3 regions of the Stenotrophomonas genospecies 3 genome follow, and region 2 is predicted to be linked to each of the others. Evidence: predicted binding sites of a transcription regulator. Region 2 holds the regulator's gene; each other region holds the start of a gene.
What was found. Region 2 encodes HrcA, which represses chaperone genes, less so after heat shock. Its sites were predicted from a motif close to TTNGCACTCNNNNNNNNNGAGTGCNAA; they were not measured.

Region 1 (4,844 bases), on a different contig from region 2:
CTTCCTTGCCGACTTCCTTCATCGCGTCAGCGATGATCTGGCCGATCGACTCGTCCGAGTTGGCCGAGATGGTACCGACCTGGGCGATCGCCTTGTCGTCGGCGGTCGGCTTGGAGATGTTCTTCAGCTCGGCGACGGCGGCCGAAACGGCCTTGTCGATACCGCGCTTGAGGTCCATCGGGTTCATGCCGGCGGCAACGGCCTTGGCGCCTTCGCGGATCAGGGCCTGGGCCAGCACGGTGGCGGTGGTGGTGCCGTCGCCGGCATCGTCGTTGGTGCGCGAAGCAACTTCCTTCACCATCTGCGCGCCCATGTTCTCGAACTTGTCAGCCAGTTCGATTTCCTTGGCGACGGAGACGCCGTCCTTGGTGATGGTCGGGGCGCCGAAGCTCTTTTCCAGCACGACGTTGCGGCCCTTCGGGCCCAGGGTGGCCTTGACGGCATTGGCGAGAACGTTGACGCCGCGCACCATGCGCGAACGGGCGTCTTCACCGAAACGAATATCCTTGGCAGCCATTGCATTTACCTCATTGGTAGCGCCGGACGATGCCCGGCGGCTGGGAGTTTGGGATCAGGTTGAAACAGGTCGCGCCGAGGCTCAGCCGATGACGGCGAGCACGTCGTCTTCGCGCAGGACCTTGTATTCGACGCCTTCGCTCTTGTACGAGCTGCCGGCGTACTGGCCATAGATGACCTTGTCGCCGACCTTCAGCGACGGCGCGCGCACGTTGCCGTTGTCCAGCGGCTTGCCCGGGCCGACGGCCACGACCTCACCCTTGGTGGACTTTTCCTTGGCCGAGTCGGGGATGACGATGCCACCGGCGGAGATTTCGTCGGCTTCGATCGGCTTGACCACAACGCGGTCGTGCAGCGGCTTGATGCTCATAGGAGACCTCTTAAGTGATTGATTGGTCTAAAAAAGTCCGGCGATGTTAGCACTCACCCCAGGCGAGTGCCAGAACCGCACGTGAAGAAACCCGACAACGTCGGGAGCAGGGCAGAGATGGAGCCGCGCCGCCCCCTTTCAAGGGCGGAATGAAAAAATTTTTTCCACCCGCGCGCCTCGGCCACGGCGTCGGTCCTGGACAATTTCGGTGACAAGCGTCGCACTGTCAGATATCTGACGTTCATTTACGACAAAGTGTCACTGGATCGGCCTTAGGCTCGGTCAGGCATTCCCAATCACAAGGAGTAGTCGATGCGATTGCTGTCCCCGCTTGCCGCCGCCTGCCTGCTGGCACTGGCCGCGGCGCCGGCCCAGGCCGAGGTCTTCATCAATGAACTGCACTACGACGACAGCACCGCCGCCGGTGACGTCGGCGAAGTCATCGAAGTGGTCGCTACCGCAGGTGAAGACCTGTCCGGCTACCGCCTCTACCTCTACAACGGCAGCAATCCTTCGGCCGCCACGGTCTACGCCAACAACCCGGTCCCGGCCGGCACCGCCGCCGGTTGCGGCAGCGCCAGCATCGCCGTGGTCAACTACCCGACCAACGGCATCCAGAACGGCCCGAACGACGGCATCGCCCTGGTCGACGCCAGCGGCAAGGTGGTCCAGTTCCTCAGCTACGAGGGCGCCATCACCGCCTCCGGTGGCCCTGCCGCCGGCATGACCAGCCAGAACATTCCGGTGGCCGAGACCAACAGCACGGCCCCCGGCACCTCGCTGCAGCTGACCGGCAGCGGCAGCCAGTACGCCCACTTCACCTGGGCCGAGTCGGCCAGGCAGACCTTCGGCAGCTGCAACAACGGCCAGACCTTCAGCGGCGGCGGCACCCCGGGCCCGAACACGCCGCCGTCGGTGTCCACCACCACCCCGGCGCAGGGCAGCAGCACCTTCCCGGCCGCGGCCGATCTGGAAGTGGTGTTCAGCGAGACGGTGAACCTGGCCAGCGGCGCGTTCGCGCTGAGCTGCGGTACCTCCGGCATCGTGCCGCTGACCTACCCGGCCAGCGGCCGCAGCGTGAAGCTGTCCACCAACACCGCGCTGGTGGCCGGTGAAGCCTGCCGCTTCGACATCCGCGCCGCGCGCATCACCGACCTGCAGGGGGCGCACCCCGCCGCCGACAGCCGCATCGCCTTCACCGTGGCCAGCACCGGCGGCAATCCGGACCCGGGCAACCCGGGCGTGCCGGCCGGTTACTACTCCAAGGTCAATACCAGCAGCCCCAGCCAGCTGCGCTGCTCGCTGCACGCCACCATCAAGGGCCACACCGCCTACCCGTACAGCGGCTCGGGCACCAGCACCTGGACCATCCTGGAAATCGCCGACGAGGATCCGAACAACAGCGGCAGGATCCTGGATGCGTACCGCAACCGCAGCTACGCCAAGGTGACCGACCGCGCCGGCAGCGGCGGCGGCCTGAAGTACAACCGCGAGCACACCTGGCCGAACTCGCTGGGCTTTGCCAGCACCACCGGCGACAAGGGCCTGCCGTACGCGCCGTACACCGACACCCACATGCTGTACCTGACCGACGCGCAGTGGAACGCCGACCGTGGCAACAAGCCGTTCGGCAAGTGCGACGCCAACTGCGGCGAACGCGCCACCGAGGCCAACAACGGCCAGGGCGGCGGCAGCGGCGGCTACCCGGGCAACTCCAACTGGGTGCGCACGCCGGACGGCAACACCGGCACCTTCGAGGTGTGGGGCAAGCGCAAGGGCGACATGGCACGTGCGGTGATGTACATGGCGATCCGCTACGAGGGCGGCAAGGATGCGGCCACCGGCCAGTCCGAGCCGGACCTGGAGCTGACCGACGACCGCAGCAGGATCGTCAAGACCAGCAGTTCGCCGGCCTACATGGGCCTGCTCTCGACGCTGATCGACTGGCACCTGTCCGATCCGCCGGATGATGCCGAGCGTGCCCGCAACGACGTGATCTACAGCTTCCAGGGCAACCGCAACCCGTTCATCGACCACCCCGAGTGGGCGACCCCGGGCCTGTTCACCTCGGCCAAGCCGGCCTCCTGCCAGCTGGCCAACTGACCGCGCAACGCAGCGGTCCACTGCCGCCGCCGGGCCCTGACCCGGCGGCGGCCCTATACTCGACGGTCATGTCGACCGTCGATCCCGTCCTGCTGCTGTTGACCACCTGCCCGGACCGGGCCAGTGCCGAGCGCATCGCGCACGCGCTGGTCGGCGAGCGCCTGGCCGCGTGCGTGACCCGCCTCGATGGCGCGCAGTCCACCTACCGCTGGCAGGGCGAGGTGACCACCGACGCCGAACTGCAGCTGCTGGTGAAAACCACCGCGAGCCGCGTCGATGACGCGATTGCCCGGATCGTCGCACTGCATCCGTATGAACTCCCGGAGTGCATTGCGGTCGAAACCCGGGCCGGCCTGCCGGCGTATCTGGACTGGATCCGGGCACAGACCCGGGAGGACACTGATTGAAGACTCTGTTTGCGCGCGGCGCCGCCTTGTGCGCCCTGTTGTGGCTCTCGCTGCCGGCCTTCGCGCTGGATGAGAAGGACCTGCTGCCGGTGGACCAGGCGTTCGCGCTGACCGCCAGCGCCCCCGAACGGGGCCAGGTGCAACTGCAGTTCAAGATCGCACCGGGCTATTACCTGTATCGCCACCGCACCAGCGTCAAGGCCGACCCGGCCTTCAATGCCGGCGCGCTGCAGATGCCCAAGGGCGACAAGCACCACGACGATTTCTTCGGCGAAGTCGAAACCTATCGCGAACGCCTGCAGGCCACCCTGCCCGGCACGCCGACCGACGCCGCCGGCACCATCAGCCTGGAAGTGCGTTACCAGGGCTGCGCCGATGCCGGTGTCTGCTACCCGCCGCAGAAGCGCGTGGTGCAGGTCACGCTGCCGGGCGCCGGTGCGGCGGCCGCGGTGCCTGCCGCGCGTGCCGGTGCGGCAAGCCCGTTCAACAACCCGCTGGCCGGTGCCGGCAACAGCGGTGGCCTGCGCCTGCCGGGCGCGGCCAGCAACAGCCAGGCGCTGCCGCTGCCGTCGGAGCAGGCGTTCGGCTTCGACGCCATCGCCAGCGACGGCAATACCCTGCTGCTGCGCTTCAGCCCGGCACCGGGCTACTACCTGTATCGCGACCGCACATCGGTGAAGCTGGACGGCAGCACCGGGGTGCTGGCCGACAAGCTGCGCTGGCCTGCCGCACAGTCGCATCGCGACGAACACTTCGGCGATGTCTCGGTGTACTTCAACCAGGTGGAAGTGCCGCTGCCGCTGCGCCGCTCCATCGCCGATGCGGTCGACAGCACTCTGGTGGTGACCTTCCAGGGTTGCCAGACCGATGGCATCTGCTACCCGCCGATGACCCGCCGGGTGAAGCTGTCCATTCCGGCCGGCAAGGTCAGCAGCAGTGCCGACCAGGCGCCACCGCGCAATGAGGTGATCAGCCCGCTGCCCGCTGCCAACGGCGCACCACGCGAAGCCGCCAACGGCGCACCGCTGCGCCTGCTGCCAACCGTGCCCAATACGGATGCCACGACCCCTGCTGCAGGTGACGGCACCGCCAGCAGTGAGTTCGCCGCCGATGCACAGGGTGACAACGCGCTGCGCACGCGACCGCCGGTGACCACGCCGAATCCGGACCGTTCGTTCGTATGGGTCCTGCTGCTGGCGTTGGCCGGTGGCCTGGTACTGAACCTGATGCCCTGCGTGCTGCCGATCCTGTCGCTGAAGGTCCTGAGCCTGGCGCAGAGTGGCGAAAGCCCGCAGCGCGCGCGCAGCCATGCCCTCTGGTACACGCTGGGCGTCTTGGTCGCGTTCGCGGTGATCGGTGCGTTGATGGTTGGCCTGCGCGCGATCGGCAACGCCGTCGGCATCGGCTTCCAGCTGCAGCACCCGGGCGTGGTGGCGGCGCTGGCCTAC
Region 2 (4,844 bases):
TGCCGTCGTCGCCATTGAGCTGGTTGCTGGCCGCCTGGCAGGCGCTCAGCAGGGCGCTGGCGTGGGCCTGGCGGCGGTGGCTGGCACCGAGTGCGACGATCGACTCCGGTTCCAGATCTTCGCGGTCCAGTTCGCGCAGCTGGTGCTCCAGGAAGCCGATCCGGTCACTGACGTCGCCCTGTTGCGACAGCGCCAGCGATTCATCGACCAGAGCCTGCCAGGCCGCGGCGGCGCGGCGCACCTGGCGGCGCTCGTTCTCGTTGCCGGCATAGGCATCCAGCAGGGCCAGCTGCGACGGGCGCGTCAGCAGGGCCTGCTGTTCGTGCTGGCCGTGGATCTCCACCAGCAGCGAGGCCAGGTCGCCCAGCTGGGCCAGGGTCACCGGGCGGCCATTGATCCACGCCCGCGAACCGCCATCGGCGCGGATCACGCGGCGCAGCTGGCACTGTTCCTCGTCGTCCAGCTCGTTGTCGGCCAGCCACTGGCGCGCGGCCTGCAGCTGCTCCAGCGCGAACTCGGCGGAAAGTTCGGCGCGCGCAGCGCCGTGGCGGACCACGCCACTGTCGGCACGCAGGCCGGACAGGAAGCCCAGCGCGTCGACCATCAGCGACTTGCCGGCGCCGGTCTCGCCTGAAACCACGGTCATGCCTGGCCCGAACTCCAGTTCGGTGGCGCGGACGACGGCGAAATCCTTGATCGAAAGATGTCTGAGCATGGGTAAGGGGGTATCAGCAGCCGCGCAACGCTAGCACGCGGGCGAGGGAGGTCCAATGACTTGCCAAGGTGATGCGCCGCCATTATCTAGTGTCCGTGTCTCACAGGTTGATTCCATGCACGGTTCTCCCGACCAGCTTGCCCCGCGTGCGCGCCATCTGCTGCGCACGCTGATCGCGCGTTACATCCAGGACGGCGAGCCGGTCGGCTCGCAGACGCTGGCGCGCGTGGCCGGGCTGGAGGTCAGTCCGGCCACCATCCGCAACATTCTGGGTGACCTGGAAGACCTGGGGCTGCTGGCCTCGCCGCACACCTCCGCCGGGCGCGTCCCGACCGCACATGGCTACCGGGTCTTCGTCGACAGCCTGCTGCAGATGCAGCCGCCGAGCGAAGGCGAGCTGGCCCGGTTGCGCCAGGAACTGGCTGGCGGCGGCAGCACCCAGGCCCTGCTCGGCAGCGCCTCGGAGCTGCTGTCGGCGATGAGCCACTTCGTCGGCGTGGTCAGCGCGCCGCGACGCGAGCAGTTCGCCTTCCGCCAGATCGACTTCGTGGCGCTGGACGGGCGCCGGGTGCTGGCGATCCTGGTGTTTGCCGACAACGAGGTGCAGAACCGGGTCATCGAGACCCGCCAGGAGTTCGCGCCGGGCCAGTTGGAGCAGGTGGCCAACTATCTCAATGCCCATTTCGCCGGCCTGCCGATGGCCGAGATCCGCACCCGACTGCTGCTGGAACTGCGCGATGCCCGCTCCGAGCTGGAACAGCTGCTGGCGCACAGCATCGAGCTGGCCGAACAGGCCCTGCAGCCGGCTGCCGACGACATGCTGGTGGCGGGCCAGACCCGCCTGATGGGGGTGCAGGACCTGTCCGACCTGGAGCGCCTGCGCGAGCTGTTCGAGCTGTTCTCCAGCAAGCGCGAGATCCTGCAGCTGCTGGAGCGGACCATCCAGGCGCCCGGCGTGCGCATCTTCATCGGCGAGGAGACCGGGATGATACCGCTGCAGGGCGTCTCGCTGGTCACTGCCCCTTACACGGCCAATGGCCAGGTGCTGGGCGTGCTGGGGGTGATCGGCCCCAAGCGGATGGCCTACGACCGCGTGATCCCGCTGGTCCAGGCTACCGCCGATGTACTGGGCGCGGCGTTTTCGCCAGCCGGCCGCCCGCCGGGAACATCCGACGCTTGAAACGCAGCATCCCGCCCACACTAGGGTGGGTGGAGGCGGAGATTGACCGCCAGGGACCCAGACATGAACCACGAACAGCCAGATATCGAATCCCAGCAGAGTGCCGCCGATGCGGCCGCCACCGCCGGCGTCAACGACGAAGTCGAGCGCCTGCGCGCCGAAATCGAACAGGTCAAGGCCGATGCCCTGCGTGAGCGCGCCGACCTGGAGAACCAGCGCAAGCGCGTTGCCCGTGACATCGAACAGGCCCGCAAGTTCGCCAACGAGAAGCTGCTGGGCGATCTGCTCCCCGTGTTCGACAGCCTGGATGCCGGCCTGAAGGCCGCCGGCGACGACCCGCACCCGCTGCGCGAAGGCCTGGAGCTGACCTACAAGCAGCTGCTGAAGGTGGCCGCCGACAACGGACTGGTCCTGCTGGACCCGATCGGCCAGCCGTTCAACCCGGAACACCACCAGGCTATCAGCCAGGTGCCGACGCCGGGCGCCGCCCCGGGCAGCGTGGTGACCGTGTTCCAGAAGGGCTACCTGCTCAACGAGCGCCTGCTGCGGCCGGCGCTGGTGGTGGTGGCCGCCGATTGATCGGCCGGGCCGGGCTTTGCCCGGTCCCGGTTGTGCCAGGCCATGCCTGGCAAGGTTTTCCAGGCGCTGAACACAGCGTTCGGGAGACGGCTTGAATGTTCCACGAGCCTCCCCCACATCGTATTCATCCACCGGCCGAACGGCCGGACTGACACCAACAAGCATCCTCAGGAGTCTCCCCCATGGGCAAGATCATTGGTATCGACCTCGGCACCACCAACTCGTGCGTGGCGATCATGGACGGCGGCAAGGCCCGCGTCATCGAGAATTCGGAAGGCGATCGCACCACCCCGTCGATCGTCGCCTACACCAAGGACGGCGAAGTTCTGGTCGGTGCCTCGGCCAAGCGCCAGGCCGTGACCAACCCGAAGAACACCTTCTACGCGGTGAAGCGCCTGATCGGCCGCAAGTTCACCGACGCCGAAGTGCAGAAGGACATCGCGCACGTCCCGTACAGCATCCTGGCCCATGACAATGGCGACGCCTGGGTGGCCACCAGCGACGGCAAGAAGATGGCTCCGCAGGAAATCTCGGCCAAGGTGCTGGAAAAGATGAAGAAGACCGCCGAGGACTTCCTCGGTGAGAATGTCACCGAAGCGGTCATCACCGTGCCGGCCTACTTCAACGACAGCCAGCGCCAGGCAACCAAGGACGCCGGCCGCATCGCCGGGCTGGACGTCAAGCGCATCATCAACGAGCCGACCGCGGCCGCGCTGGCGTATGGCCTGGACAAGGGCGACAACAAGGATCGCAAGATCGTGGTGTACGACCTGGGCGGCGGCACCTTCGACGTCTCGGTGATCGAGATCGCCAACGTCGACGGTGAAAAGCAGTTCGAAGTGCTGGCCACCAACGGCGACACCTTCCTGGGTGGCGAAGACTTCGACAACCGCGTCATCGAGTACCTGGTTGAAGAGTTCAACAAGGACCAGGGCATCGACCTGCGCAAGGATCCGCTGGCCCTGCAGCGCCTGAAGGATGCTGCCGAGCGCGCCAAGATCGAGCTGTCCAGCGCCCAGCAGACCGAAGTGAACCTGCCGTACGTCACCGCTGACGCGTCGGGTCCGAAGCACCTGAACATCAAGCTGACCCGCGCCAAGCTGGAAGCCCTGGTGGACGACCTGATCAAGAAGTCGATCGAGCCGTGCCGCGTCGCCCTGAACGATGCCGGCCTGCGTTCGAGCGACATCAGCGAAGTGATCCTGGTCGGTGGTCAGACCCGCATGCCGAAGGTGCAGCAGGCGGTGACCGAGTTCTTCGGCAAGGAACCGCGCAAGGACGTCAACCCGGACGAAGCCGTGGCACTGGGTGCGGCGATCCAGGGCGGCGTGCTCGGCGGCGACGTCAAGGACGTGCTGCTGCTGGACGTGACCCCGCTGTCGCTGGGCATCGAGACCATGGGCGGCGTGTTCACCAAGATCATCGAGAAGAACACCACCATCCCGACCAAGGCCTCGCAGGTGTTCTCCACCGCCGAGGACAACCAGTCGGCCGTGACCGTGCACGTGCTGCAGGGTGAGCGCGAACAGGCCCGCTTCAACAAGTCGCTGGCCAAGTTCGACCTGTCCGGCATCGAGCCGGCCCCGCGCGGCCTGCCGCAGGTGGAAGTGTCCTTCGACATCGACGCCAACGGCATCCTGCACGTGTCGGCCAAGGACAAGAAGACCAACAAGGAACAGAAGGTCGAGATCAAGGCCGGTTCGGGCCTGTCCGAGGAAGAGATCGCGCGCATGGTCGCCGACGCGGAAGCCAACCGCGAAGAAGACAAGAAGTTCCAGGAACTGGTGCAGGCCCGCAACCAGGCCGACGCCCTGATCCACGGCACCCGCAGCGCCATCACCGAGCACGGCAGCAAGGTCGGCGGCGATGTCATCGGCAAGGTCGAGGCGGCGCTGGCTGACCTGGAAACCGCGATGAAGGGCGACGACAAGGCACAGATCGAAGCCAAGTCGAAGGCACTGGAAGAAGCTGGCCAGTCGCTGTTCGCCGCTGCTTCGGCCGACCAGGGCGGTGCCCCGGGTGCCGATGCCGGCAATGCCGGCAAGGCGCAGGACGACGTGGTCGACGCCGAGTTCACCGAAGTCAAGGACGACAAGAAGTCCTGATCCGGACCGACACGGGACGCTGGCCATCAGCGTCCCGTTGTCGCATCAGGGTCCTGACCGCCCACCGGCGTGTCGGGGCGCCCGACGCAAGAGCGGACCTGGTTCCGCTCTTCCGCTTTGACGAATCCCGACTTTCCGGAACCAGATCCACGATATGAGCAAGCGCGATTATTACGAAGTGCTGGGCGTTGCCCGCACCGCCACCGACGACGAGCTGAAGAAGGCGTACCGTCGCTGCGCGATGAAGTTCCACCCGGACCGCAAC
Region 3 (4,844 bases), on a different contig from region 2:
TCGTCAGCCAGTTCCTGCAGCGTCACCTTGCTGTCGGCATCCAGCCAGCGACGGCGGATGATGTCGCGCGAACGGGCATCCAGCTCGGCCAGGCCTTCGCGCAGCAGCTGCATCTGGTTGTCTTCGCTGTCGGCACGCTCGTAGGCCATCGACGGGTCTTCGTCGTTGGCGACCAGGAACGCAGCCGGAGACGGCGGCGCGTGTTCGTTGTCCTCGTCGGTCGGCGCATCGAAACCGATATCGCGACCGGACAGGCGCGACTCCATTTCCATGACCTCGCGCTCGGACACGTTCAGGTCCTTGGCCACCGCGCTCACTTCGGCCGCGTTCATCCAGCCCAGGCGCGTCTTCGACTTGCGCAGGTTGAAGAACAGCTTGCGCTGCGCCTTGGTGGTGGCGACCTTCACGATGCGCCAGTTCTTCAGGATGAACTCGTGCATCTCGGCACGGATCCAGTGCACGGCGAAGGACACCAGGCGCACGCCCATTTCGGGGTCGAAGCGCTTGACCGCCTTCATCAGGCCGATGTTGCCTTCCTGGATCAGGTCGCCCAGGGCGAGGCCGTAGCCGTTGTAGCCGCGGGCCACGTGCACCACGAAGCGCAGGTGCGAATGCACCAGTTCGCGCGCGGCGTCCAGATCGTTGCCGTCGCGGAAGCGACGGGCCAGGTCCTGTTCGTCATCGACCGACAGCACCGGGATCTGGTGCACGGCACCGATGTAGGCGTCCAGCGAACCGAGCGCACTGGGAATCGGGAGATTGTTTGCCACAAGGGCAGTAGAGGTGTTCTGGCTCATAGGCACCCATCTTAGCAGTCCGGGATTTGGACTGCTAAAGGAGGAAAAAGTTCCAGCATCCTATTGATGCAACACTGGTCCCAAACAGAGCCCTACCGTAGCGCGATTTGATGACAGTGGCGAGCGCGCTTTTCGGGATTCACAATCCCTTGGAATTCAAGCAATTACCTACCGGAAACCGGCCGATTCCGGTCAAGCGGAGCTGAACGGGTAGGCCTGGAGGCGCATTCAGGGGCGGGGATGTTGCCAGATGTTCAGCCCCGCGCGCCACAGGCTCGATGTTTTACTACTAAAAAACCCGTTGACAGCCATGCGGCAGCATGCTCCGATGCATCAACTAATTCATACGTAGATGCGCATGGCCCGCCCCGCCTCCCAGACTCCCACCCCGGCCGAGCAGGCCATCCTCGACATCCTCTGGGACAAGGGCGAAGCCTCCGTGCGCGAAGTGGCCGATGTGCTCGGCGAACACAAGCCGGTTGCGTACACCACGGTGCTGACCATGTTCAACGTGCTGGCGAAGAAAGGCTTTGTCAGTCATCGCCAGGAAGGTCGCGCCTACATCTATCACGCCACGCTCAGCCGCGAGCAGGCCCGCCGGCAAGCGCTCGACCATCTGCTGCATCAGTTCTTCGACGGCTCACCAAACGTGTTGGCACAGCACCTGGTGGACGAACGCGAAATCGACCGCAACGAACTGCAGGCACTGCAGCAGCGCATCAGCGATGCCAGGGCCGGGAGGAAGGAATGAACCTCATCGACATGGCGATGGCACTGGGCCTTCGGCAGTTGCTGTTGTCTGCCGTTGTGCTGCTGCCCGCGCTGTGGCTGGCACGGCGGCGGGCCCTCAGTGCCGAACAGCGCTCCTGGCTGCTGACCGCCGCGATGGCAGCAGCCCTGCTGTTGCCGCTCAGCGCCTTCCTGCCGGGCTGGTCGACCACCCTGCCTGCACCGGCACCGCCCGCCGCCGCGTTCCACCCCCTGCCCGGCGAAGGCGCAACGGCGGGAGAGGCCATCTTCGAAGCTGGACGGCAGCCCGACATCTATTACGTCGAACTACCGAAGACCCTGCCGACAGTGCTTGCAGTGGTGTGGCTGCTGGGCACCCTGTGGCTGGGCATGCGCCTGCTGGACGCGATGCTGCACGCGCGCCGGCTGCGGCGGCTGGCACAACCGGCGTCCGCCGGACTGCGCGCGGCCCTGGCCGACATCGTGCCCGCCCACGTGACGATCGCCACCTGCGCCGTCGACGGGCCGATGGTGGTCGGCCTGTGGCGCCCGCAGATCCTGCTGCCCCGCCCCTTGCTGGCACGGCTGGACAACAACGTGCTGCGCGACATCGTCCGCCACGAGGTTGCACACCTGCATCGACGCGATCTGTGGACAAGCACGCTGCTGCGGGCGGGAACAGCACTGTTCTGGTGGAATCCACTCCTGCACCTTGCCCAGGCACGCCTGGCGCTACTGCGCGAAATGGCCTGTGATGCACGCGCTGCGATGCAGGCACGCGAACCGCTGGACTATGCAGGCTCGCTGCTGGCCGGTATCGAACAGCTTCAGGCCCTGCGCGAAGAGGCGCCGACGCTTGCACTGGGCATGTTCAGTGCACGCAGCCAGCTGGCGCAGCGCATCGACCAACTGCTGGACGCCCCGTCGTACGCCCCTCGGCGCCGCAGTCTGTTGATGCTGGGCCTGCTGCTTCTGCTGGCCTGCGTCGGCACCGCGGTGGCTGTCTCACCACGACTGGCCTCACCAGCGGCCAGCACCTCCGATACGCGCGTCAACACTCTGCTCCAGGCCGCCAGCACGCATGACCTCGCGCAGGTCCACGCGTTGGCGGTGGCGGGCGTCGATCTCGATGCGCGCGTGCTCGGCGATGGCACGGCGCTGATCCAGGCCATCCGCGCACGCGATCCGGTGATGGTCGACGCCCTGCTGCAGCTGGGAGCCGACCCTGATCGCGCTGCGCTGGGCGAAGGCAATCCGTTGATCGTCGCCTCCGCGCTGGGCCTGCAACCCATCGTCGAGCAGCTGGTGCAGGCCGGTGCAGACGTCAACCGGGTCGTGACCTATGACGAGACGCCGCTGATCAATGCCTCGCGCGAAGGGCATCTGGTCACCGTGCAGTACCTGCTCGCGCACGGCGCCGATATCAACCTGGGGGTGGAAGCCGACGGCTGGCTGGGCCGCTGGCGGACACCGTTGAACCAGGCCGGCACCGCGGCCGTACGCGATTACCTGCTGACGCAGGGCGCCCGCCGCGAACGACGCTGACTCCGCCGCCGCATCGCCTTCTGCGCTGCGGCGGCAACCTGTTCCACCCGCAACGATCGGACGCGGCAGGCGTGCGTGGCAACGCCTGCGCCGATCCCAACCCTCTTCCACTCCCGCAAGGATGTCGATGATGAACCGCCTGTTGCTGTGTTCGCTGCTGGTCTGCCTGACCCCGTTCCACGTGATGGCCACTGACGCCAGCGCAGAAGACGCCGCGCGCTTTGCCCAGGCAATGGCCCACGGCCTGCGCCCCAGCACCGCGCAGCTGGGCGCGGCGCTGCCGCAGTGGTCGATCGAGGAACGCCTTGCCCATTACAAGGTGCCGGGTGCCGCCGTTGCGGTGATCCGCGATGGCAAGGTGGTGTACGCCGCCGGGTACGGCCTGCGCCAGGCAGGCACGCGCGACGCGGTGGATGCCGATACCGTGTTCTCGGTGGGCTCGGTCAGCAAGATGGGCGCTGCGGCGACCACCCTGAAGCTGGTTGCTGCCGGCAAGGTCTCGCTGGAGGAGAACATCGATCCCCGCCTGCACCGCTGGCATGTGCCTGCCGATGCGCAGGGACTGCACCCGCCGATCAACCTGCGCATGCTGCTCTCGCACACCGCCGGCTTCAACGTGCATGGCTTCCAGGACTACCAGCCCGCCGAGCGCTTGCCGACCCTGCTGCAGACACTGGATGGACTGGCGCCTGCAAAGAATGAACCGATACGCCTGATCCACGCACCCGGCCAGCAGGTCGACTATTCCGGTGGCGGCTACACGGTGGTGCAGCTGGCGATCGAAGACCTGACGGGCAGAGCATTCGCTGACGTCGCACGTCGCGAGGTGTTCGCGCCACTGGGCATGTCCCGCAGCACGTACCAGAACCCCTTGCCTGCCGGCTACGGCAACGTTGCCCATGCGCACGACAACAAAGGCCTGCCGGAGGCCCTGCCACGCGGCTGGCAGAGCTTTCCGGAACAGGCGGCGTCCGGGCTGTGGACCAGCGCCAACGACATGGGCCTGTTCGTCGCGGCCCTGCTGCGCAGCATCCGCACGAAGGATGGATGGCTGCCGCAGTCATTGGCCCTGCAGATGGTCAGCGAAGTGGCGCCGGCCGGTCGTGGCCTGGGACCGGAGCTGGCCGGCACCGGTGCCAGTCGCCGCTTCTTCCACAATGGCAGCAATGACAGCTATCACGCCGGCATCGAAGGCTACCCGGAGAGCGGCGATGGATTCGTCATCCTGACCAATGGCGACAACGGCCCCGCGCTGCGTGGGGAGATCCGCAATGCCCTGTCCGATGCGCTCGGCCACAACGCCAAGCCGGTCATCCGCACGCTGGATCCTGCATTGCTGGCGGAGGGCTATCCGCGCTTCAGCGGTCGCTTCGTACTCGATGACACCCTGCCCATGGATCTGCGCAGCGGCCTGGCCGATTGGTTCGACGTCACGACCCTGGACGTGCAGGCGGTCGATGCTGGACTGCAGTTGCGCCTGCCCGGGCGTGATGCACCGGTCGCGCTGCAGGCGCTGACGCCCGTCCGCTTCCTGGCAGGCAGTGCGGGGGCGGAACTGCTGTTCCATCGCGGCGGCGATGGCACCGTGCAGGCGTTGAGCGTGATCGCCGAAGGCGCGCGTGCCTACTACCGGCGCGCGGATCCCGCACCAGCAGCGAGCCACTGATCCATCGCTGGCGGCGCCGGGCCCCTGCCCGGCCCGCTCAGAGCGCCGAACGCGGCGGCAGCGACCAGTCGATCGGGGCCTGGCCGCGGCGCTGCAGGTACTCGTTG

Region 1: ACX9OT_RS02375 (co-chaperone GroES) is a predicted target of HrcA. The motif match lies at 933-959, and genes of this name have one in related genera.
Region 3: rpoH (RNA polymerase sigma factor RpoH) is a predicted target of HrcA. The motif match lies at 809-835, and genes of this name have one in related genera.

The regions. Positions count from the first base shown of each region.
Region 1 is NZ_JBTMUR010000001.1:526,244-531,087, forward strand. It holds gene groL (chaperonin GroEL) at 1-517, opposite strand, end outside; gene ACX9OT_RS02375 (co-chaperone GroES) at 599-886, opposite strand; gene ACX9OT_RS02380 (endonuclease) at 1,199-2,989, shown strand; gene cutA (divalent-cation tolerance protein CutA) at 3,058-3,396, shown strand; gene ACX9OT_RS02390 (protein-disulfide reductase DsbD family protein) at 3,393-4,844, shown strand, end outside.
Region 2 is NZ_JBTMUR010000022.1:28,476-33,319, forward strand. It holds gene recN (DNA repair protein RecN) at 1-715, opposite strand, end outside; gene hrcA (heat-inducible transcriptional repressor HrcA) at 831-1,895, shown strand; gene grpE (nucleotide exchange factor GrpE) at 1,959-2,474, shown strand; gene dnaK (molecular chaperone DnaK) at 2,657-4,579, shown strand; gene dnaJ (molecular chaperone DnaJ) at 4,734-4,844, shown strand, end outside.
Region 3 is NZ_JBTMUR010000013.1:114,391-119,234, reverse strand. It holds gene rpoH (RNA polymerase sigma factor RpoH) at 1-797, opposite strand, end outside; gene ACX9OT_RS17385 (BlaI/MecI/CopY family transcriptional regulator) at 1,156-1,548, shown strand; gene ACX9OT_RS17380 (M56 family metallopeptidase) at 1,545-3,071, shown strand; gene ACX9OT_RS17375 (serine hydrolase domain-containing protein) at 3,202-4,737, shown strand; gene ung (uracil-DNA glycosylase) at 4,775-4,844, opposite strand, start outside.